Regions from separate parts of the Adlercreutzia muris genome, predicted to be linked through region 1. Evidence: predicted binding sites of a transcription regulator. Region 1 holds the regulator's gene; the other holds the start of a gene.
What was found. Region 1 encodes HrcA, which represses chaperone genes, less so after heat shock. Its sites were predicted from a motif close to TNTTAGCANNCNNNNNNNNNGNNTGCTAANA; they were not measured.
Positions count from the first base shown of each region.

Region 2: the regulator HrcA is predicted to act here: its motif matches at 3,702-3,732, upstream of AAK988_RS10415 (ATP-dependent Clp protease ATP-binding subunit).

Region 1 covers NZ_JBCLQK010000010.1:71,976-84,222, forward strand. Annotated here, with positions in the region: gene AAK988_RS09610 (MBL fold metallo-hydrolase) at 1-51, shown strand, start outside; gene rpsT (30S ribosomal protein S20) at 140-673, opposite strand; gene lepA (translation elongation factor 4) at 1,032-2,837, shown strand; gene AAK988_RS09625 (flavodoxin family protein) at 2,969-3,616, opposite strand; gene AAK988_RS09630 (hypothetical protein) at 3,720-3,905, shown strand; gene dusB (tRNA dihydrouridine synthase DusB) at 4,032-5,003, shown strand; gene hemW (radical SAM family heme chaperone HemW) at 5,159-6,277, shown strand; gene hrcA (heat-inducible transcriptional repressor HrcA) at 6,479-7,489, shown strand; gene dnaJ (molecular chaperone DnaJ) at 7,540-8,688, shown strand; gene AAK988_RS09655 (RsmE family RNA methyltransferase) at 8,700-9,608, shown strand; gene AAK988_RS09660 (MiaB/RimO family radical SAM methylthiotransferase) at 9,601-10,956, shown strand; gene AAK988_RS09665 (FAD-dependent oxidoreductase) at 11,350-12,247, opposite strand, start outside.
Region 2 covers NZ_JBCLQK010000013.1:30,020-42,266, reverse strand. Annotated here, with positions in the region: gene tatA (twin-arginine translocase TatA/TatE family subunit) at 1-14, shown strand, start outside; gene greA (transcription elongation factor GreA) at 112-582, shown strand; gene lysS (lysine--tRNA ligase) at 584-2,557, shown strand; gene AAK988_RS10420 (ion transporter) at 2,689-3,639, shown strand; gene AAK988_RS10415 (ATP-dependent Clp protease ATP-binding subunit) at 3,820-6,402, shown strand; gene AAK988_RS10410 (hypothetical protein) at 6,579-7,781, opposite strand; gene AAK988_RS10405 (methylenetetrahydrofolate reductase) at 8,113-8,979, shown strand; gene AAK988_RS10400 (vitamin B12 dependent methionine synthase) at 8,993-9,682, shown strand; gene AAK988_RS10395 (homocysteine S-methyltransferase family protein) at 9,696-12,247, shown strand, end outside.

The DNA.
Region 1 (12,247 bases):
CGCATGCCCTATGATCGCAAGAACCTGGCTCTGACTCGCATCCAGGGCTAACGCCGCCCTTCGGGATGCGGGGGCGGTGGGCCAAAAAAAGCACCGCCCCGAAGGGCGGTGCCTCTCGCATCTGGGCTGGCTGCGCGGGTTACTCGGCGCTGTCCTCGGCCGGGGCCTCCTCGCCCTCGGCAGCCTCGGCGGCAGCGGCCTCAGCCTCGGCCTTGGCGGCTTCCTCGGCCTCCTTGGCCTTGCGCTCAGCGGCCTTCTCCTCCTCCTTCAGCTGCTTCTCGCGGCGCTTCGCCTTCTCGGCGGAAGCCTCGGCCATGGCGGCCTTGCGGGCCTCCTTGGCAGCGGCCTTCTTGGAGCCGGTCTTCTGGGCCTTGGGCGCCGGCTTCACGTAAGCGGCCTTGTCCTCGGCGGTGGCCACGGAGTTGGCCAGGGCCATGATGCCGCTCTTGCGGTTGGCGGCCTGGTTCTTGTGGATGACGCCCTTGGAGGCGGCCTTGTCCATCAGACGGCAGGCGGCGCAGGCAGCGGCGTAGGCGGCGGCGCCGTCGCCGGCGGCCACGGCGTCCTTCACGCGACGGGTCGCGGTCTTCAGCTCGCTCTTGACGGCGCGATTGCGCATGCGGCGCTTCTCGTTGGTGATGATGCGCTTCTTCTGGGACTTGATGTTAGCCATGATTGCTAGCCCTTTCTGGTTCGGTCGTTTCAGATCCTTTTTCCTTGCGGTATCCAACGACACGAACGCGCAGCGGTAAAGCCCGCCCGGGCATCGTGCGAAATGGAAAGCGGCGGGATTTGCCCGCTTTCTCAGCCCCGGGCCCTGAGCCCGGAAGGCCGCCAGCAATCGCAATCTCTCAAGCGCAGCCACGTCTGCAGATTTGGCGGTGGAATCACCGCGCGTGCGTATCGCTGGATACACAATGCGGTAGAATACCAAAGATTCGCATCAGCACCGTGAAGAAATCTGCCCGGGAGGGGCAATTCTTCGCGAGACGCACACATACGCAGGAACCGACCGCGATAAGAAAGCCATTATGACCCACGAACTGTCCCATATCCGCAACTTCTCGATCATCGCGCACATCGACCACGGCAAGTCCACGCTCTCGGACCGCATCCTGGAGCTGACGGGCACCGTGGCCAAGCGCGACATGCAGGCCCAGCTGCTCGATTCCATGGACATCGAGCGCGAGCGCGGCATCACCATCAAGAGCCAGGCCGTGCGCGTGAGCTACACGGCCGACGACGGCGAGACCTACCAGCTGAACCTCATCGACACCCCGGGCCATGTGGACTTCACCTACGAGGTGAGCCGCAGCCTGGCCGCCTGCGACGGGGCCGTGCTCGTGGTGGACGCCACCCAGGGCGTGGAGGCCCAAACGGTGGCCAACGCCATGCTGGCCATGAACGCCGATCTGGAGATCATCCCGCTCATCAACAAGATCGACCTGCCCGCCGCCGAGCCGGAGCGGGTGAAGGCCGAGATCGAGGACGGCCTGGCCATTCCCGCCGACGACGCGGTGCTCGCCAGCGGCAAGACCGGCGTGGGCGTCCACGACCTCTTGGAGGCCGTGGTCTACAACATCCCGGCACCCGAGGGCAACGGCGAGGCGCCCTTGCGCGCCCTCATCTTCGACAGCTACTTCGACGCCTACCGCGGCGTGGTGGCCCTCATCCGCGTGGTGGACGGCTCCATCAAGAAGGGCGACAAGATCCGCATGATGGCCACGGGCACCGAGACCCTCGTAGAGGAAGTGGGCGCCCGCCACCCCCAGGAGGTGCCCGAGGAGGCGCTCTACGTGGGCGAGGTGGGCTATTTGGTCACGGGCCTCAAAGACGTGAGCCAGGTGAAGGTGGGCGACACCATCACCCTGGCCGCCGGCGGCGTGAACGCGCCGCTGCCCGGCTACCGCGAGGCGAAGCCCATGGTGTTCACGGGCCTGTTCCCCATCGACGGCGACCAGTACGAGCCCTTGAAGGAGGCCCTGGAGAAGCTGTCCCTGAACGACCCGGCCCTCGTGTGGGAGCCCGAGACCTCCCACGCCCTCGGCTTCGGTTTCCGCGTGGGATTTCTGGGCCTTCTGCACATGGAGGTCATCAAGGAGCGCCTGGAGCGCGAGTTCGGGCTTGACCTTTTGGCCACGGCCCCCTCGGTGGAGTACCATGTGTACCTGAAGGGCGGCGAGATGGTCTCGCTCCACTCGCCCCAGGAGATGCCCGACCCCGGCTCCATCGATCACGTAGAGGAGCCCTACCTGAAGGCGAAGATCCTCATCCCGCCCGACTACGTGGGCGCCGTGATGGACCTGGCCGTGGGACGGCGGGGCAACTTCGTCACCATGAACTACCTGTCCCAGACTACCGTGGAGATGCTCTGGGAGATTCCCCTGTCCGAGCTCATCCTGGACTTCTTCGACAAGCTGAAGTCGAACACGAAGGGCTATGCCTCCCTCGACTACGAGATGGACGGCTACAAGCCCTCGGAGCTGGTGAAGCTGGACATCCTGCTGTCGGGCAAGCCCATCGACGCCCTGTCGTTCATCGTGCACAAGGACAAGGCCTACGACCGCGGGCGCGTGCTCTGCGACAAGCTGAAGGAGATCATCCCGCGCCAGATGTTCGAGGTGCCTATCCAGGCGGCCATCGGCGGGCGGGTGCTGGCGCGCCAGACCGTGAAGGCCAAGCGCAAGGACGTGCTGGCCAAGTGCTACGGCGGCGACATCACCCGCAAGCGCAAGCTCTTGGAGAAGCAGAAGGCCGGCAAGAAGCGCATGAAGGCCATCGGCAACGTGGAAGTGCCCCAGGAAGCCTTCATGGCCATCCTGAAGGTGGACGAGTAGCAGCGAGGCCGCCCCGTGGGGCGGCCTCGCTCGTTCGATGGGAAGCGGTGAGCCTTGGCGCCCACAGGGCAAGGCGGCCCCCGCCGTCTGATCGAGGCCGCCTTGCGATTGCCCGGAGCGCCGCGAGTGCCCTAGCCTTCCAGCACGTCCTCGCGCACGTAGTGGGTCCAGGTCTTGGGCTCTATCTCGGGCGGGGTGACGCCGGCCTCGCGCCCGGCCTCGATGCAGCGCAGCATCCAGGCCATGTTGCGACCCAAGGTGCGCATGGTGTGCAGGCCCTCGCCGTCGCCCTCCACGTCTCCCGGCACCCGGCCGAAGGCGATGTTCCAGTAGCTCGACGGCACCACGGGCATGTTGTTGATCTGGAAGTACTTGTTGATCTGGTCAGCCGCCTCGATGGTGCCGGCCCGTCGCGCCACGGCGATGCCGGCCGCGGGCTTGAAGCGCAGAAGCGAGCCGCCGGCGTAGAACATGCGGTCGAGCAGCCCGATGAGCGTGCCGGCCGCCCCGGCATAGTACACCGGCGACCCCACGATGAGCCCGTCGGCCGCAGCGGCCTTCTGGATGAGCCCGTTGCAGGGGTCGCTGTCGAACACGCAGCGGTTATCGCCCTTCTTCCCGCAGATGCCGCAGGCGATGCACCCGCGGATCTCCTTGTTGCCGATCCAGACCAGCTCGGTCTGTACGCCCTCGGCCTCGAGGGCCGCCGCGGCCTCCTCCAGCGCGCGGTTGGTGTTGCCCTGCATGCGCGGGCTCCCGTTGATGAGCAGTACTTTCACGTTTGTCTCCTCTTCTCGTGTATTCGCCCGCCGTCAGGCGGCCATCCGTTAAACTGTTCGCTATTCTACACTGCATTTCGAACGCGTCCACAAGGTATAAGGTATGGCGAAGAATACGAACGAGGAATACGACTGGCTCAACGACCCCTTCGACGAGAAGAAGATCGCCGAGGAGCGCGAGCGCATGGCCATGTCCGGCGCATCAAAGGGACTGGTCGGCGTAGGGTGCCTGCTCGTCGTCATCGGGCTTTTCGCCATGGCGGCCCTGCTGCTGTTCGGCATCCTGTAGGCTGCCATGGGAAAGGCGTTCGGCATATACGCGGCCCTCGTCGGTGCGACCGCAGTATGGGAAGCGGCCCCCGTCGGCGCCCCTTGCGCGCTCCTCGCTTCCCTACGCTCGGGGCAGGCGTAGGCCATGGACGGACTGTTCGGGAAGTACCGGGTGCTTTTGGCCCCCATGGCCGGCGTGACCGACATCGCCTTTCGCACCTTGTGCCGCGAGGCCGGCGCCGACATGGCCTTCACCGAGATGGTGTCGGCCAAGGGGCTCTCCTTCGCCAACGAGAAGACGCGCCATTTGCTGGCTCTGGCCGACGGCGAGAAGCAGGTGGCCGTGCAGCTGTTCGGTCACGAGCCGGACGTGATGGCCTCCCAGGCTGCCTGGATCGAGCAGGAGATGGGGGAGAGCCTAGCCTATCTGGACATCAACATGGGCTGCCCTGCGCGCAAGATCGTGTCGAAGGGGGACGGCTCGGCCCTCATGCGGGAGCCCGAGCTGGCCGCTGCCATCGTGCGGTCCGTGAAGGGAGCCGTGGAGCATCCCGTCACGGTGAAGTTTCGCCGCGGCTGGGCCGAGGGCGATGAGACGGCCCCAGCCTTCGCTCGGGCTATGGAAGAGGCTGGCGCCGATGGGGTCACCGTACACGGGAGGTTCGCCGAGCAGTTGTACCGCGGCGCCGCCGACTGGGGCGTTATCGCCCGGGTGCGGGAGGCGGTGGGCGTGCCCGTGGTGGGCAACGGCGATGTGCGCTGCGGCGCCGACGCGGTGCGCATGGCGGCGGAAACCGGCTGCGACGCCGTGATGATCGCCCGGGGCGCCGAGGGCAACCCGTGGCTGTTCTCCCAGGTGCAGGCTGCGCTCGCGGGCCTGCCCGAGCCTGCGCCGCCCACGGTGGACGAGCGCATTGCCATGGCCCGGCGCCACGCCGAGCTGCTCACCCACCGCGAGGGGCGCAACATCGTGCGCATGCGCAAGCACGCCATGTGGTATATGGCGGGCCTGCCCGGCGCCGCCGCGGCCCGCGGGCGCATCAACTACTGCACCACGCTCGACGATTTCAACCAGGTGTTCGGCGACTTGCTGCTCATTGCCCAGGAGCACTCGTGATCTGTCCGCTGACGCGCCGCCGGATACCTCAATTCGCTCAGACAGTCCTCGCTTTGGAGAACAGGACATCTAGTCCTGTTCTCGTCGCTGCGGAACTCGCTCGGTTGAGGCACCCGGTGTCGCGTCAGCTGCGTTGCTAGAAAAGAGACTATTCTATGCCCTATGATCCCTACAAAGCCCTCTACCTGCACATTCCCTTCTGCGTGAAGCGATGCGGGTACTGCGATTTCGCCACCGCGGCCACCGAGCGCGACTCGCCGGTCATCGACGAGTACGTGGAATCGCTCGTGTTCCAGTTGCGGCGCGCCTCTCGGGAGGGCAAGCTCGGCCAGATAGAGACGGTGTACCTCGGCGGGGGCACGCCGAGCCACATCGGCATGGGACGGCTGTCCATGCTGCTGTACGCGCTCTCCACGGCCATGCACCTGGAACCCGAGGTGGAGTGCACCATGGAGGCGAACCCGGAGAGCCTGACCGCGCCCATGGTGCGCGACATCTGGGCGCTCGGGGTGAACCGGCTGTCCATCGGCGTGCAGTCCTTCGACGACGAGGTGCTGCGCATCCTCGGGCGAGCCCACGACGCCGAGGCGGCCCGCGCGGCGGTGCGCGTGGCCCAGGAGCGGTTCCGGAACGTGTCGGTGGACCTCATGGGTGGTATCCCCGGCCAGAGCCTCGCCTCCTTCGAGGCCTCGGTGCGCGAGGCCGTGGCCCTGGGCGTGACCCACGTGTCGGTGTACCCGCTCGCCATCGAGCCGCACACGCCCTTCGATGCCGCCGTCATGCGCGGCGAGATGGCCGAGCCGGATGACGATGTGGAGGCTGCGTGCATGGAGGCAGCGGAGCGCATCCTGGGGGAGGCCGGCTTTATCCGCTACGAGGTGGCCAGCTACGCCCGCCCCGGGTTCGAGAGCCGCCACAACACCGCCTACTGGACCGGCGTGCCCTACCTGGGACTCGGCCGCTCGGCGGCGACTATGACCCAGAACGCCGAGCGCCGCATGCGGGTGCAGGACGGGCGCGTGGTGGACGACCTGAACGCGCGGCAGATGGCGGCCGAGGACCTCATGCTGGCCATGCGCATGGCCCAGGGCGTCTCCGACGAGCGCATCGCCCGGGCGGCGGCGACCATCGGCGCCGGGGCGGTGGCGGCCGTCTTCGACGAGCTGGCGGCCCTCGGCCTCGCCGAGCACCGGGGCGGCCGCTGGCGCCCCACCGAGCGCGGCTGGCTCTGTGGCAACGAGCTCTACGGCCGCCTGCTGGATTTGGCGCCCTGAGGCCGTGGCCGCGACCGGCCCGGTGCCGTCTGGGTCGGGCGGCGGGAGCCGTGGACCCCTGCGCGCCTTCCGCCTGCTCCCATGTGTCGCTTGCGTCGAGATCGGCCCTTTCGTTAGCACTCTCGCCGCTTGGTTGCTAAAATAGCGTCAACAACGGCGCGCCCGCAGGGGGGCGCCGGCGGGGAAGCGAAAGGAGCGGCCATGCTGTCGGAGCGACGCCAGAGGGTGCTGCGCGCGCTGATCGAGGACTACATCGAGTACGCGCTGCCCGTGGGATCGCGCACGCTCACCGAGCGCCACCGGCTCGGCGTGAGCCCGGCCACGGTGCGCAACGACCTATCCGCCCTGGAGGACGCGGGCTTCATCCAGCAGCCCCACACCTCGGCCGGCCGTGTGCCCACCGATGCCGGCTACCGCACCTTCGTCGACGAGCTGCTCTCGTCGGGCCTCGCCGAGGAGGAGCGGCCCCATCCCGCCATGATGGACGAGCTGCGCGGGGCCGCCTGCGAGCTGGATGCCCTCATGGAGCGCACATCCGCCGCCCTGGCGCGGCTCACCGACTGTCTCTCCATCGTCATGGCCCCCTCGGTCTTCGCCGGCCGCATTTGCCAGATCACCCTCGTGTCCCTGTCGGTGTGGCAGGCCATCATCATCGTGGTGGCCGATGACGGCCAGGTGGCCAACCGCACGGTCGCCTTCTCCGAAGAGGTCACATCCGATGAGCTGGCGGCGGCCCAGAACCTGCTGAACCGGCTGCTCGTGGGCCAGTCGGCCCGGGACGTGCGCCGCTCTCTGGACGCGAGCGCCATTGAGGCCCTGCGCGATCCCCTCGTGCAACTCGTCATCGACGAGGTGGTGGAGTGCCTCGGCGTGAGCGACGGGAACCGGGCCCATAGCCTCGGCATCTCGTCTCTTCTGCGCCAACCGGAGTTCAGCGACGCCAAGGCGCTCTTGCCGGTCATGGAGGTACTCGAGGACGACGAAGTGCTCCTGCACACCTTCGACGACACGGTGGAGGGGGAAAGCCCCGTCATGGTGCGCATCGGACGGGAGAACCCTGCCTCGGAGCTGGCCGGCATCTCCATCGTGGCCTGTTCCTACGGCCGCGGCGACAGCGAGGGCGTCGTCGCCGTTATCGGCCCCACCCGCATGAACTACGGCAACGCTATCCGCGCCGTGCGCGCCGCCCAGAGCGTGCTCTGCGACGACTAGCGGCGCCACCGACTTTTGTACGACCCATCAGAAAGGCAAGACGTTCCACTATGGCCGCAACGAAGGACCTCTACGAAATCCTCGGCGTCTCCCGCGACGCCTCCGAAACCGAGATTAAGAAGGCGTTCCGCCACCGCGCCCGGGAGCTGCATCCGGATGTGAACAAGGCGCCCGATGCGGAAGACCAGTTCAAGGAATTGAACGAGGCCTACGACGTGCTGAGCGATCCGCAGAAGAAGGCCGCCTACGACCGCTTCGGCACCGTGCCCGGGGCTGCGGGCGGCGCGGGCCCCTACGGCGGTGTGAACATCGACTTCGAGGACTTGTTCGGCGGCGGCTTCGGCGGCATGGGCGACATCTTCTCCACTTTCTTCGGCGGCGCGGCGGCCGGGGGCGGACGCCAGGTGCGCAAGGACGGCCGCGACATGGGCGTGGGCATCCGCATCAGCCTGAAGGAGGCGGCCACCGGCGAGAAGAAGGAGATCGTCTATGATCGCTTGGCGCCGTGCCCCGACTGCGACGGCACGGGCCTCGGCGAGGGCGGCAAGGAGGTCACCTGCCCTGAATGCGACGGCCGCGGCCGGGTCGTCACCGTGCAGCACACCTTCCTCGGCGACATGCAGTCGGCCACCACGTGCCCCGAATGCCACGGCACTGGCACCATTATCGAGAACCCCTGCCCCGAGTGCGAGGGCCAGGGCCGCGTGCCCGACCGCCAGCGCGTGTCGGTGGAGGTTCCCCGGGGCATCCGCGACGGCCAGCAGCTGCGCATCCACGGCTTCGGCGAGGCGGGCATGCAGGGCGCGCCGGCCGGCGACCTCATCGTCACCGTGCGCATCGCCCCGGACGAGTTCTTCGAGCGCGACGGGGACAACCTGCACTGCAAGCTCGTGGTGCCCATGGTGCAGGCGGCCCTCGGTGCCGATATCGAGATCGACGGCATCTTCGAGGACGAGAAGGTCACGGTGAAGATCCCCGAGGGGTGTCAGAACGACCAGGTGGTGCGCGTAAAGGGCTTCGGCATGCCGCGCCTGAAGAGCGACATGCGGGGCGACCTGTTCGCCCACATCGACGTGGAGATTCCCACGAAGCTCTCCAAGCGCGAGCGCGAGCTTTTGGAGGAACTGGCCGCCGAGATGGGCGAGACCGTGGATGAGAAGCGCTCGCCGCTGCAGAAGCTGCGGGATATCTTCGAATAGGGGAGCGGTCCATGTCCCTACCGCGATTCTTCCTAGAGAACCAGGTGCTCGCTGCCGAGACGGAGGCGGTGTTTCCACTGCGGCTGGCGGCCGACGACGCGAAGCACGCGAAGGTGCTGCGCCTGGCTGCGGGCGAGCACATCGCCGTTATCGACGGGGCAAGCGACTACTTCGAGTGCGAGATCATCGATATCTCCGACGGGTTGCCGCTCGTCTCCATCGCCCGTCACGAGGAGGCGCCCGCGGAAGGTCCTCAGGTGATATTGCTCCAGGGCCTGGCCAAGGGCGACAAGATGGAGACGGTCATCCGCCATGCCACCGAGGTGGGCGTGGCGGCCTTCGTGCCCCTGACCTGCAGGCGCTCGGTGGTGAAGCTGGACGGCAAGAAGGCCGCGGCCAAGACCGAGCGCTGGCGCGCCATCGCCAAGAGCGCGGCTATGCAGTCGGGGCAGGCTCGCATTCCCGAGGTGAGCGAGCCGGCGACCGTGGGGGAGGCCTGCGCGCGGCTCGAAGGCGCCACGGCCGTGCTCGTGTGCTGGGAGGAGGCGCCCGGCAGCGCGAGCCTACGCGAAGCGATCCAAGGCGCTCTCGCCGCCACGCGCACCCCTGCGGACGATGCCCGCATCGCTGTGGTGGTGGGCCCCGAGGGCGGCCTGGCCGAAGAGGAGGTGCGCGCGCTTCTGGCGAGCAACCCCCGTGCCCGCCTCGTCACGCTGGGGCCCTCTATCTTGCGCACCGAGACGGCGGGCATCGTGGCCCCGGCCCTGGCGCTCTACGAGCTCGGCGCCATGGGGAACGGCCCTGAGAGGGCTGAGATCGAGCGGGTCGAAGAAGATGCGGGGACGGTTCTCCCGGCCCCCTCGCCAGCGGCCGAGGGCTTCGCGGCGATGTTCCCGTCGGCGGAGATCGCCGATGCGTAGGGCCGCCTTCCGCTTCGCCGTGGTGAACCTGGGCTGCAAGGTGAACCGCGTGGAGGCCGATGGCTTCGAGCGGTTGCTCGCCGGACGCGGGGGAGCGCCGTCGCCTGTGGCCGAGGCCGATCTCATCGTGGTGAACACCTGCACGGTCACCGGCGAGGCCGAGAAGAAGACCCGTAAGGCCGTGCGCCACGCCCTGTCCGCCAACGAGGAAGCGCCCGTTGTCGTTACTGGCTGCGCAACGGAAATCGACGCGGCGTCATACGAGGCCCTGGGAAGCCGCGTGACCGTAGTCCCGAAAGCCGGCATGGCGCTCTATTTGGAAGAGGGCGCATTCCCGTCACGACCTCCCGCGGGGGGCTCCCCCCTCGATACTCGCGCGCAGCGCGACGACCGCACGGCGGAAGAGGGCGAGCTGGCTGCACCCGAGAGGCCGGCTCCTTCTACCGGCAACCGCGCTGCCGGGCTCGCGGCGCCTGAGGGCGCAGAGGCGGTGCTGCCCGCCGACGGGCGCACGCGTATCGGCATCAAAGTACAGGACGGCTGCGACAACGCCTGCACGTACTGCATCGTGCACGTAGCCCGCGGCCGCGCGACGAGCCGGAATGCCGACGAGGTGGCGGTCGAGGCCGTAGCCCTAGCGCGGGCCGGGGTGCGGGAAATCGTGCTCACGGGCATCAACCTGGGATCCTACGACGCCGACGGCCTGGATCTGGCCGACCTCTGCCTGCGTCTGCTCGCCGAGACGGCCGAGCTGCACGCGCCGGGCGAGCCGCCCTGCCGCTTCCGCATCGGCTCGGTCGAGCCCATGGACGTGTCGATGGACCTCATCGGCCTTCTCGCCGAGGCCAGGGGGCGCCTCTGCCGCCATCTGCACCTGCCCCTGCAATCGGGCTCGTCGAAGGTGCTGCGGGAGATGGGCCGCCCCTACGACGCCGAGGAGTACCGCCAGCTTGCGGACTACCTGCGCGCCATGGTGCCCGAAATAGCGCTCACCACCGACATCATCGTGGGCTTTCCCGGAGAGACCGAGCAGGACTTCGAGGACACTTGCGCCTTGGCCCGCCACATCGGCTTCGCGAAGATTCATGTGTTTCCGTACTCGCAGCGCGAGGGAACGCCGGCGGCTGAGCGCCCCGACCAGGTGCCTCCCGGTGAAAAGGCCGCCCGGGCGGCCCGCTTGCGCACCCTGACCGACGAACTGGCCGCGGCCGACCGCGCCGCGCGTGCGGGCGCGGTCGAGCTTGCCCTCGTGGAGCGCCCCGGCCATGCCACTACCGAGAGCTACCACGAGATGCCCGCGCCCGTCGGTGCCGCTATCGGCTCTCTTGTTCCGGTAAAAATAGGGTAGCCACGGGGGGTCGCGACACCCTTGAGCAAGGGGCACCCGTAATTACGGCTTGTGCTCTGCGAGGATCCCCCTCGGTCGGCGAACACCCCCGTTTCTGCGCGAAATCGTGAGTTATGAGCGTCTCGGGGCCGGCGAAGAGCTGAATTCCACGGCACCTTCCACGAAAACGTCTGGTCGGAATATCGCCGCAACCTCTAATGTCGCAGATCTCGCGTGCCGGGACGCCCTCAGACGCTCATAACTCGCGATTTCGTGCAATTTCGAGATAGTTCGTCAACCAAAGCGCATCATACGTCTTGGACATCAAACGGCAAAAGCCCCACAGGCTTTGGTGCCTGCGGGGCTCAAGAGGGAGGGTATGGCAGGGCTGGGTTCGTCCCAGTCGAGGTTGCCTTAGGCGAACAGATCCAAGTCCGGAATCTTCTCGTCGGCGTTGCCGCCGGCGGCGTTGATGCCAGCCATGCGCCCGAAGGTCACGCAACGGCCGTGGCCGATACCGGGCACATAGGTGGGGTAGTCGCCCGCGCCGAAGAAGTCGCCTGCCGCCGAGCCGCAGACGTAGAGGCCCTCGATGGGCTGGTCGTTGGCATCGAGCACGTGGGTCTCCAGATCGGTGCGCAGGCCGCCGCACATGGTGAGCAGGTCGGCCTCCAGCTTGCCGGCATAGAACGGCGGCTCCACGACCTTGGCCATCACCTCGGGGCGCTTGCCGAAATCGAGGTCCTTGCCGAGATCGCACAGCTCGTTGTAGCGCTCCACGGTGGCCACGAAGTTCTCGGCGGGCACGCCCATGAGGCCGGCCAGCTCCTCCAGGGTGTCGGCTGTCTGGGTAAGCCCGCTCTCGATCTCGCCCTGAAGCACGATCTCCTGGGCCTCCAGGTTGTACTCGCCACCCACGGGCTGGGTCAGCTGGCCCCACTGCAGGCCGCCGCCAAGACCGGCATCCATCTGCTGCTTCACGGCCTTAAGGCCGTTGGCGTCGTAGATGGTCCAGGCCTCCTTCTGGGTCTGCAGGGCCTTGGTGACCGACTTGGACTGGGTGTTCACGTCCTCGTTCTTGAAGCGCTTGCCCTCCCAGTTCACGTGGAGGAAGCCGTAGGAGGCCGCACCGAAGTCGAGGTGCATGACGGCCGCGTGGGGCTCGCTTCGCTGCATGGCGCCGCCGATCCAGATGGCCTGCTTGTGCATGTCGCCAGTGTCGCAGTCCGGCGGATTGTAGTAGCGGGCGTCCATGGCGTAGGCGGTCATGGGGGCGTAGTACTGGAACATCTCGTCATCGGCGGCGTAGTCG
Region 2 (12,247 bases), on a different contig from region 1:
AGAAGGCCGAGTAGCCTCTTTCGTCCTTCGCATAACGAGGTAATCCGTGGTGCGCCCGCATAATTGTGCGGGCGCACCACCAGTGTATAAAGAGAGAAAACGGACATCATCATGGCAAACGACAATTACGTACTGACCCAGGAAGGCAAGGAGAAGCTGGAAGAGGAGCTTCACTACCTGGAGACCGAGAAGCGCGCCGAGATCGGCGAGCGCATCAAGGTGGCCCGCGAGTTCGGCGACATCTCCGAGAACTCCGAATACGACGACGCGAAGAACGAGCAGGGCATGATGGAGGCGCGCATCGCCGAGATCAGCCGCATCCTGTCCGAGGCCACCGTGGTGAATACGCCGAAGCGCTCGAGCAAGGTGAATATCGGCAGCGTGGTCACGGTGGACATGAACGGCCGCGAGCGCGTGTTCACCATCGTGGGCGGCGCCGAGTCCGATGCCGCCGAGGGCAAGATCTCCAACGAGTCCCCCGTGGGCCAGGCGCTGCTCGGCCGCAAGAAGGGCGACGAGGTGACCACCACCGGCCCCACTGGCCGCGACATCAAGCTGACCATCGTCAAGATCGAGCACTAATATGGCTGAAGAAATTGCTGAGGTAATCGAAGACGATCCCATCGAGGTGCGCCGGGCTAAGCGCTCGGCGCTGATTGCCGCGGGCGTGGATCCCTACGGCCATGCCATCGAGCGCAGCCACAGCGTGGGTGCGCTGAACGAGCAGTACGCTCATCTGGGGGACGGCGATTCCACCGAGGATGCGGTCACCATCGCCGGCCGAATTATGGCCAAGCGCGTGCAGGGCAAGATCGCCTTTTTGGAGCTGCGCGAGTCCGGTTGCGACATCCAGCTGTTCTGCCGCATCAACGCCCTGGGCGAGGAGCGTTTCGCCGATCTGTGCGATCTGGACGTGGGCGACTGGATTGCCGTCACCGGCACCATGATGCGCACCCGCCGGGGCCAGCTGTCCGTGGCCGTGGACTCTTTCGAGCTTATGAGCAAGTCGCTGCGCCCCTTGCCCGAGAAGTTCCACGGGCTCACGGACAAGGAGACCCGCTACCGCCAGCGCTATGTGGATCTGGTCATGAACCCCGAGGTGCGCACTACCTTCGAGCGCCGCTTCAAGATCGTGTCGGCCATTCGCCGCTACATGGAGGATGAGGGCTTCTACGAGGTGGAGACCCCGTTTCTGCACGCCATCATCGGCGGCGCGAACGCGAAGCCCTTCATCACGCACTTCAACGCGTTGGATCGCGACTACTACCTGCGCATTGCCACGGAGCTGCCGTTGAAGCGTTTGCTCGTGGGCGGTTTCGAGAAGGTGTTCGAGATCGGCCGCCAGTTCCGCAACGAGGGTATGGACCCGTACCACAACCCCGAGTTCACCACCATGGAGGCTTACGCGGCCTTCAGCGACCTGGACGGCATGATGGATCTCACCGAGGGTTGCATCAAGGCCGCGGCCGAGGCCGCCTGCGGCAGCCTGCAGATCGAGTACCAGGGCACGGCGGTGGACCTGTCCGGCACCTGGCGCCGCGCCTCCATGATGGAGCTGGCCAGCGAGCACACCGGCGAGGAGGTATCCTTCAAGCGCAGCCGCGAGGAGCTCGTGGCCATTCTGGAGAAGCACGGCGGCCATGCGGAAGCGGCCTGGGGCAAGGGCAAGCTCATCAGCGAGATCTTCGAGGCCGTGGCCGAGGAGAAGCTCATCCAGCCTACCTTCGTCATCGATCATCCCCTGGAGATTTCCCCGCTCGCGAAGAAGGATCCCGAGAATCCCGAGCTCACCCAGCGCTTCGAGCTGTTCATCTTAGGCCACGAATACGCCAACGCCTTCACCGAGCTGAACGACCCGGTGGACCAGGCCGAGCGCTTCCGCGCTCAGGTGGAGGCCAAGGACATGGGCGACGACGAGGCCATGGGCTTCGACGCCGACTACATCCGCGCCCTGGAGTACGGTATGCCGCCGGCGGGAGGCGTGGGCATCGGCATCGACCGCATGGTCATGCTGCTCACCGATGCGCCCTCCATCCGCGACGTGCTGCTCTTCCCTCACATGAAGGATGAAGTGCCGGTGGGTGGCAACGCTGCGTCCGCGGCTCCGTCTGCAGCTGAGGCTGCGGCCCCGACGGGCGATGCCCCAGTGGCCTCTGCGGCTCCCATGGACTTCGCCGACGTGGTCATCGAGCCCCTGTTCGCCGACGAGGTGGACTTCGACACCTTCAGCAAGTCCGACTTCCGCGCCGTGAAGGTGAGGGAGTGCATCGCCGTTCCCAAGTCCAAGAAGCTGCTCCAGTTCACCCTGGACGACGGCACCGGGGCCGACCGCACCATCCTGTCGGGCATCCACGCCTACTATGAGCCGGAGGAGCTGGTGGGCAAGACGCTCATCGCCATCACCAACTTGCCGCCACGCAAGATGATGGGCATCGACTCGTGCGGCATGATCATCAGCGCCGTGCACGAAGTGCCGGGCGAGGACGGCGAGCCCGAGGAGCGCCTGAACCTGCTCATGGTGGACGACCGCATCCCCGCCGGCGCCAAGCTGTACTAAGCGAACAGTTACCAACTTACCTACAGATGGGTCCGTGCTGAGCTGCGCGGGCCCATCTGTTTCTAGAATAGGCGTCAGCGAGAGGCAAATGCGAAAGAGACGACCGATCTGGCGCGAGAGGAGGTGCGGCCATGGGGCGGCATCGGGAGAGCGAGCGCGCCGAGCGGTTCCGTCGGCGGCTTAAGCTGGCCCACACCAACGAACTGAAGCGCGAGACGTTCTACGCGCTGGAGAACTTGCGCCGTGCCAGCTGGCCGGCCCGCATCGTGGGCGGGGCGCTGTTCGTGCTCATCCTGCTGAACGCGGTGGTGGTGTTCGTGTCCACCCAGCCGGGGCTCGATCCCGTCACGGCCGACGTGGTCGCCGGCTTCTACCGCTTTTCCACGGTCTGCTTCTGCGTCGAGTACTTCGCCCGCATCTGGATTGCCGATCTGGCCTTCGGCAACTGCACGCCGGCCCGGGCGCGGCTGCGCTATATCTGCTCGCCCTGGGGCCTCATTGATCTGCTCTCCTTCGGGCCGAATATGGTGGCCTGGTTCGTGCCCGTCACGCCCGTGCTGCTGAACGTCATCAATGTGGTGCGTCTGGTGCGCCTCGTGAAGATTTCCCGCTACATGCGGGGCCTGCGCACTATCGGCCGCGTCATCGCGAAGCACTACCACGAGATTGTGGCGGCCTTTCTGGTTATCGCCCTGCTCGTGGTCGTTTCCAGTGTGGTCATGTACGAGATCGAGCACCCGGCCCAGCCCGACAAGTTCAACAACCTGCTGTCGGGCGTGTACTGGGCCGTCACCACCATCACCGGTACCGGCTATGGCGACTTGGTGCCCATTACGCCGGCCGGGCGCATCGTGGGCTCCGTCATCATGTTCCTCTCCGTGGCCTTGGTGGCCATTCCCGGCGGTATCTTCTCCGCTGGCTTCGTGGCCGAGTTCCAGAACGCGAACCTGCGCAAGATCGAGCGCGACGTGCGCCGCGAAGACGCCCGCCAAGACGACCGCGATGAAGCCGAACGCGCGGGCGTAGGGGAAGGGGCCGCTGGCGAGGGCGAGGCTGCCTCAGATGGCGATCGGCGGGGATAGCGTGGCTGTGGCGTCGCTTCCCCTCACAACGTGCCCACAAAACAGCCCTTCTCGGCACCATGCTTTAGCAATTCGCCCGCGTGAGTGCTAAACTGCTCGGGAACTATATTTCGTGCCCGGCCTGTCTGCTAGCGAGAGAGAACCTTTGCCGCGGGGCACCAACGAAGGAACGAGGAAACCATGTCATTCGAGAAATTCACGGACAAAGCACGCAAAGTGCTGGTCCTGGCTCAGGATGAGGCGCGTGCGCTCCATCAGCCCTACGTGGGCACCGAGCATATTCTCTTGGGCCTTATCCAGGAGAAGGACGGCCTGGCCGCCCAGGCCCTCGATCGCCTGAACGTCACCTACGATGGGGTGGTGCAGGCCATCCGCCAGGTGGTCACCATCGACGAGGACGCCGACGTGTCGGGGCATTTGTCCTTCACGCCGCGGGTGAAGCGCGTGCTGGAGAACTCCCTGCGCGAGGCCATGCAGATGGGCCAGTCCTACATCTCCACCGAGCACTTGCTCTTGGGCATCGTGCGCGAGGGCGAGGGCACGGCTCTGGAAGTGCTCGGTCGCCTGAACGTGTCCGGCGATGATGTGCGCGGCGCCCTGAACGATCTGGTGGGCCAGTCGCCTGTCTACGCGGGTCGCTCCGGCTTCGACGGGCCGGCCTCGTCGGATTCCATGCTCACCGAGTTCGGCACCGATCTCACGAAGAAGGCCCGCGACGGCAAGCTGGACCCGGTCATCGGCCGCGCCTCGGAAATCGAGCGCGTCATGCAGATCCTGTCCCGTCGCCAGAAGAACAACCCGCTCATCCTGGGCGAGCCCGGCGTGGGCAAGACGGCCATCGCCGAGGGGCTGGCCCAGCTCATCGTGAGCAACCAGGTGCCCGACATCCTGCGCGGCAAGCGCCTCATCACGCTGGACGTGTCGGCGCTCGTGGCCGGTTCCAAGTACCGCGGCGAGTTCGAGGAGCGCCTGAAGAAGGTCATCAAGGAGGTCATGGACGCCGGCGACGTGCTGCTGTTCATCGACGAGATCCACACCATCATCGGCGCCGGCTCGGCCGAGGGCTCCATCGACGCGGCCGCCATTCTGAAGCCCCCGCTGTCCCGCGGCGAGATTCAGATCATCGGCGCCACCACCCTGGAGGAGTACCGCAAGCACCTGGAAAAGGACTCGGCCCTGGAGCGCCGCTTCCAACCGCTCACCATCAACGAGCCCAACGAGGAGCAGGCCGTGCGCATCATGGAGGGCCTGCGCGACAAGTACGAGGCGCACCACGGCGTGCACTTCACCGACGACGCCCTGACCGCCGCCGTGCAGCTGGCGAACCGCTACATCCAGGACCGCTACCTGCCCGACAAGGCCATCGACGTCATGGATGAGGCCGGCGCCCGCATGCGCATCCGCAACATGACCCTGCCCAAGGAGCTGCGCGATCTCGATGAGAAGCTGCGCAAGATCCGCGCCGAGAAGGATCGCGCCATCGGCGACCAGAACTTCGAGCGCGCCGCCGAGCTGCGCGACGAGGAAGAGGCCGTGAAGAAGGACCGCGAAGAGGCCGAGAAGCAGTGGGAGGAGGACACCTCCAAGACCGTGCAGCAGGTGACCGTGGAGGACATCGCCGACGTGGTGTCCATGTCCACCGGCGTGCCCGTGAGCAACCTCACCGAGGCCGAGACCGAGAAGCTGCTGCGCATGGAGGGCGTGCTCCACGAGCGCATCATCGGCCAGGACGAGGCCGTGACCGCCCTGTCCAAGGCCATCCGCCGCAGCCGCAGCGGTCTGAAGGACCCGAAGCGCCCGGCGGGCTCGTTCATCTTCCTGGGCCCCTCGGGCGTGGGCAAGACTGAGCTGGCGAAGTCGCTGGCCGAGTTCCTGTTCAACTCCGAGGACGCGCTGCTGTCCTTCGACATGTCCGAGTACATGGAGAAGCACACGGTGTCGCGCCTGGTGGGCTCGCCTCCGGGCTACGTGGGCTTCGACGAGGGCGGCCAGCTCACCAAGGCCGTGCGCCAGCGCCCCTATTCGGTGGTGCTGTTCGACGAGATCGAGAAGGCCCACCCGGATGTGTTCAACATCCTGCTGCAGATCCTGGAGGAGGGTCGCCTGACCGATGCCCAGGGGCGCACCGTTGACTTCCGCAACACGGTTATCATCATGACGTCGAACGTGGGCGCCCGCGACATCACGACCACCACCACGCTCGGTTTCTCCAACTCGGGGCAGAACGGGCTTTCCGACAAGGAGATCAAGAGCCGGGTGATGCACGAGCTGAAGAACGCTTTCCGGCCCGAGTTCTTGAACCGCATCGACGAGATCATCGTGTTCAAGAGCCTGACCGAGGACGAGATCGTGCAGATCGTGGACCTTATGGTGGCCGAGCTGCGCGAGCGCATGATCGCCCAGAACATGACCATCAACCTGGACGAGGCGGCCAAGAAGCTCGTGGCCCGCGAGGGTACCGACACCGCCTTCGGCGCGCGCCCGCTGCGCCGGGCCATCCAGCGCCTGTTGGAGGATCCGCTGTCCGAGCAGATCCTGGAGGGCCGCTGGACGAGCGGCAGCGTGGTGGACGTCACCGTGGGCGAGGACGGCGAGGAGCTGGTGTTCAACGAGGGCACCGGTTCCATTCCCGCGCCCCGCAAGCGCGACTCCATCGCCCGGGACGCCGAGCTGCTGCTCACCAACTACGACCTCGGTCGCGCCGGGCTCGGCAGCGGCCGCGGCGCCGGTGCGCCGGCCGGCTCCGTTGCCGGCGGAGAGTAGGTCCCGTCACACCGGTCGCGCGTCCGCGAGCGCCCATTCCGTTCCCGATCGCAGAAAGGAGGCTCCCAAGGGAGCCTCCTTTCTGCTCATAGCCGCCTGTTGCCTGCTTGCAACGAGGCAATAGGCGGTACGGCAAGCGGCCTGAAGCTGCCAGATTTCCTGCGACAAGGAGGGGCCTATTTCGCGATACGGCCCAGCAGGTCGATTTTCTGCTCCACGGCGCGGGCTATGCGCTCGATGCGGTGCTCGGGAATGTTAGGGTTGCGGCTCAAGATAGCGCGCACCTCGTCGGGAAAGTCGGCCAGCTTCGCGACGTCGAGCCAGCCGAAGTGGCCCTCGAACAGGCGCAGCTGATCTTCGGGGCGCATGCCGGCCGCCTTGAAGGGCTTGGCCATGTACAGGAAATCGCCGGGCACGTCCAGAAACTCGGCATCAGACCACAGGCACGAGCCGGTGTCGAACACGGGGGCAAGTCGGGTGACTTCCAACGTTTCCACGTTGCGGATGACGCCGAAGTTGCGGTAGTGCCGGTCGCGGTTGGCCAGCACGAAATCGCCGGCGAACATTTTGGCGAGGGCGTCCATCACGGCATCGCCGTCAAGCCCCATATCCTCGCAGCGGCGCACATAGAACCTCAGATCGGACAGATTGTTCGGCTGCTTCACGTTGCGGATGAGATCCCAGGCAGCCACCAGCTCCTCGTCGGGGCCGAGCATGTTCCCGCAGGCCGAGTACACGCGGCGTCCGTCCTCGAAAAGCCAGTAGGGAGTGAACTTTCCCGGCTCCATGAGCCGCTCATGCAGTTGCGTGGCAATCATCTCGTTGTAGGGCTCCTGGTTTACGAAGCCCACGCCCGATTTCAGCAGCACACGCTGCCCGTCGATGATCTTCCATTTCTTGAGCAAATCACCGCCGAGGGTGCTGTTGGGGGAGGACAGCGCCACGCTTTTGTAGTCGGGTGTGTCGGGAGATGATCCCGCCGAGTCTTGGCCCAGGGTGAGGAAACCCAGGTCGTCGCTGAAGTCGTTGTCGAAGAAGTTGACGGCGTCCCAGGTTTTCGGATCATCGAGATCGTTCAGCCAATAGCGGTCCGACAGCGACAGCCCGAAGCTCTTCTCGGCCAGTTCGAGGGTGCTGTCCAGCTGCAAGTTCTCGAGCAGCCGTTTAATCTGGGCACGGGAGGCGGGAATGGCCCGATGGCGCCACCAGTAGTTGAGTTCCGCCTTGGAAATGTCTCCCCGACGATCCGCCAAGCCAAAGGGGGCCGCCTCGGCTTGGTCGATACCGGTGATGCGCACGGCCTTGTGCTCATCCAGATTGTACTCGAACGAGAGCACGGGCGTGTTCTTGTTCATCAGCTGGTAGTGGGCCAGGGCCATGGGATCACCGCCTTTCAAGGGAAGCGCTGCCGTGTAACGCGGCGAGCATCGGCATTCCTCATTATAAGCGAGCGGAGCCGCCTAGGCCAGCGTGCCCTGGGGGCTGAGAACCCTTATGCCAAAACTCCGCGAGCATGGGGTCCTTGCGGCGCGGTACGGCATCGAGCCTTTGGGCGAGAGCGCCCGAGGCCCGCGCGATGCAGCCAGTCGGGCCGTGCGCGATCGGAGCAGCGCACCCTTTTTTCGCGCCCTCGCGCCATTGCACGGCGAGCGGGGAAGAAGGGCCGCCGTATAATAGGGAGTCGCATTAAGGAGATGAAGGAGAAGCCCCATGGAGCCCGTTGCCTCGCTGTTCGCCCCGCGCTCGATTCCCTTTTCGGTGGAGATGTTCCCGCCGAAGGGCTCGCTGACCTTGGATGCGGCCCGCAAGGTGGTGGGCGGCATGGCGCTCGCGCGGCCCGATTTCATCTCGGTCACCTGCTCGGCCGGCGGCTCGGGCAACGGCGGCCAGACCATCGAGGTGGCCTCGCTCATCCAAAGCGAGGCGCACATTCCCGCTGTGGCGCATTTGACCTGCGTGAATTCCACGCGCGAGACGGTTCAGGCCGCCATTGCCGAGCTGAAGGCCGCGGGCATTACCACGGTGCTCGCGCTGCGGGGCGATTTGGTGGGCAATGCCCAGCCGGGCGATTTCCGCCACGGGGCCGACCTCATCCCGCTTTTGAAGGACGCCGGATTCTGCGTGGGCGCGGCCGCTTACCCCGAAGGGCATCTGGCCTGCCTCGATCTGGACGAGGATCTGCGCCATCTGAGGGAAAAGCAGGACGCCGGGGCCGATTTCTTCGTCACCCAGCTGTTCTTCGACAACGCCGACTTCTACCGCTTCCGCGAACGTGCCCTGGCGGCCGGTGTCACGCGGCCCGTCACCTGCGGCGTCATGCCGTTTCTGGGGAAGTCGCAGATCCAGCGCATGGTGTTCCTCTGCGGCAGTTCGCTGCCCTCGCCCATCGTGAAGCTGCTGGCGAAGCACGAGGACGACCTGGCCGCTCTGCGCGCGGCCGGCGTGGAATACGCCTGTCGCCAGCTCGTCGACCTGGCTCGCAACCAGGTGGACGGCGTGCACGTGTACTCCATGAACCATCCCGACATCGCCCAGGCCGCCGCCACGGCTTTGGCCGATGCGGGCTTTCGCGCCTAGGAGCCGGGCGGTCGTGGCGAATATGGGCGACACGGGGCGCGAGGGGGCCGCAGCGAGGAGAGCCCCCGCACCCGTCGTGGGCGAGGGACGTCCCTGCGCGCTTGCGGCATCGGTGAAGCGCCGCGAGGCGTGGGCCTTCCTCGGTCATCGCGGCCAGTCGGTAGACGATAGGCTGGCGGCGCGGTTGGAGGAGGCCGCCGCGCTCTGCGAGCGGGAGCTTGCACCCCGGGGCATCTTCCGGGCGTTTCCCGTCAGGCCAGGTGCCGGCGGCGTTGTTGTTGCGGGCACGAACCTGGTGCTGCCCGGCGAATCCATCGCCCGGCACCTGCGGGACTGCGCGTACGCGGCCCTCATGGCCGTTACGCTGGGGCCGTCAAGCGAGATGGTGCTGCGGCGCGAGGCCGCCGTGAGCGCCACGGGCGGCATGCTCGCCGACGCCTGCGCTTCCTCGCTCGTGGAGCAGGCGGCTGGGGTGCTCAACGAGTTCGTGGACGAGGCGGCTGCCCAGCGCGGCTGCGCGCCCACCTGGCGCTTCAGCCCCGGATACGGCGACTTGCCCCTGAGCGTGCAGGGGCCGTTCCTGGAGGCGCTCGATGGGGGTCGTGCCCTGGGCATGACGCTCACGGCGGCGAACATGCTCGTGCCCTCCAAGAGCATCACGGCCATTGTCGGATTCCGCGACCCCGCACGGCGGGGCGAGTGAAAGGGAGAAAGCTATGGGACTCACGCGCGAGGTGCGGGTGGAAAGCGACCTGCTGCGGCGGGCGCTCGCTCGCGAGGACTTCCTGCTCTTCGACGGCGGCATGGGCACTCTCGTGCAGCAGGCGGGGTTGGCGAAGGTGCACGAGAACCCCGATGTGCTGAACCTGACGCACCCCGACGAGATCGCGGCCATCCAGCGCCAGTACGTGGAAGCGGGTGCCCAGTGCATCACCACCAACACGTTCGGCTCGAACCGCCTGAAGTTGGCGGGAACGGGGGCGACGGTGGCCGAGGTGTACGCGGCGGCGGTCGAGGTGGCCCGGGCCGCCGGCGCGCCGCTGGTTGCCGGGGACATCGGTCCCACGGGCAGCTTGCTCGCGCCTTTGGGCAGCCTTTCCTTCGACGACGCCTACGACATCTTCGCTGAGCAGGCCCGAGCGGCCGAGGCGGCCGGCTGCGATCTCATCGTGGTGGAGACCATGACCGATCTGCTGGAGGCGAAGGCGGCCGTGCTCGCCGCCGTGGAGCAGACCGCGCTGCCCGTGTTCGCCACCATGAGCTTCGGGGAGGACGGCCGCACCTTCCTCGGCACTACGCCGGCTATCGCCGCATCCACGCTGTCGGCGCTGGGCGCGGCGGCGGTGGGCCTCAACTGCTCGCTCGGCCCCGACGAGTTGGCACCCCTGGCGGCCGAGGCGGCGCCTTTCGCCCGGGGCCTGCTCATGGCCCAGCCCAACGCGGGGTTGCCGCGGGTAGAGGATGGGAGCACGGTGTTCGACGTGGGGTCTGAGGACTTCGCGCGGGCTATGGCGCCCATTCTGGATGCGGGCGCGACCGTGGTGGGCGGCTGCTGTGGCACCACGCCGGCCCATATCGCCGCCCTGGCGCGGTTGCTGCGCGATCGGCGCCCCGGCGCACCCACCTATCGGCCCGCTTTCACGGTGACGAGCGCTCAGGAGATGACGAGTCTGCCCGCGGGCGCTGCTCAGGTGGCGGTCATCGGCGAGCGTATCAACCCCACGGGGAAGAAGAAGCTGCGCGCGGCCATTCAGACGGGCGACTTCGACTACCTGGTGGGCGAGGCCGTGGCCCAGGTGCGGGCCGGGGCGGACATTCTGGATGTGAACGTGGGCGTGCCCGGCATCGACGAGCCGGCGGTGCTCGCCCGCGCGGTGCGCACGCTGCAGGCTACCTGTCCGGCTCCCTTGCAGCTGGATTCGGCCGACCCGGCGGCCATCGACGCGGCGGCGCGCGGCTATGCGGGCCGGGCCATGGTGAACTCTGTGAACGGGAAGGCGGCGAACTTGGCGGCGGTGCTGCCCGTGGTGGCCCGCTACGGCTGCACGGTGGTGGGCCTTACTCTGGACGAGGACGGCATTCCGCCCACGGCCGAGGGACGCCTCGCCATCGCGCGGCGCATCGTGGCCGCTGCCGAGGAACACGGCATCCCGCGGGAGGACGTGGCCATCGACTGCTTGGTCATGGCCGCCGCCACCAACCAGGACGAGGTGCGCGAGATCCTGCGGGCCGTGACGCTTTGCAAGCAGGAGCTCGGCATGCGCACGGTGCTCGGTGTGTCCAACGTGAGCTTCGGGCTGCCCGCACGCCCGCTCGTGAACTCCGTGTTCCTGGCCGCGGCTTTCGGGGCCGGGCTCGACATGCCCATTCTGAATCCGCTGTCGGCGCGCTATGGCGACACCGTGAACGCCTTCCGCGTGCTGAACGGCCAGGACGGGGGCGCGGTGCGTTTTCTGGAAGACTACGCGCACGCGGCCGACCCCTACGACGGCCCCGCGGCGGCTGCCTCGGAGGGCGCCCTCGCGCCTGGCCCGACTGGTTCTGCTGCGGCTGCCGAGGAGTGCCCCGTGCCCGTCACCGATGCCTTCGCGGAAGATGCCGAGGCCGTGCGGGCCATGGTGTCCTACGTGCTGCAGGGCCGCGACGCGCCCATGGCCGCCGCCACCGCCGACCTGCTTGGGCGCCACGACGGCATCGCCATCATCAACGATGTGTTCGTGCCCGTGCTCGACGAGGTGGGGCGCCGCTACGATGTGGGGGCCTTCTTCCTGCCCCAGCTCATGGCCGCCGCCGAGGCGGTGAAGGCCGGCTTCGACGTCATCCGCGCCCAGACGACCGATGGGGTCGTAGAAGAGGGCGCGTGCGTCCCGGCAATGTCCGGCTGTTCCGCTGCGACTGGCAGCGCCGCACCCGATGCCGATCGCGCCATCATCGTGGCCACCGTGGAGGGCGACATCCACGACATCGGCAAGAACATCGTGAAGATGCTGCTGGAGAACTACGGCTTTTCCGTCATCGACCTCGGCCGCGACGTGGCGCCCGAGGCAGTGCTTGCCGCCGTGCGGGAAACGGGTGCGCGCCTTGTGGGCCTCTCGGCGCTCATGACCACCACCGTCGGCGCCATGGAGCGCACTATCGCGCTCGTGCACGAGGCGTGCCCTGAGGTGCGGCTTATGGTGGGCGGCGCGGTGGTCACCGCGGAGTTCGCGGCCTCCATCGGCGCCGACTTCTACGCCAAGGACGCCGCCGAGTCGGCTCGCATCGCCAC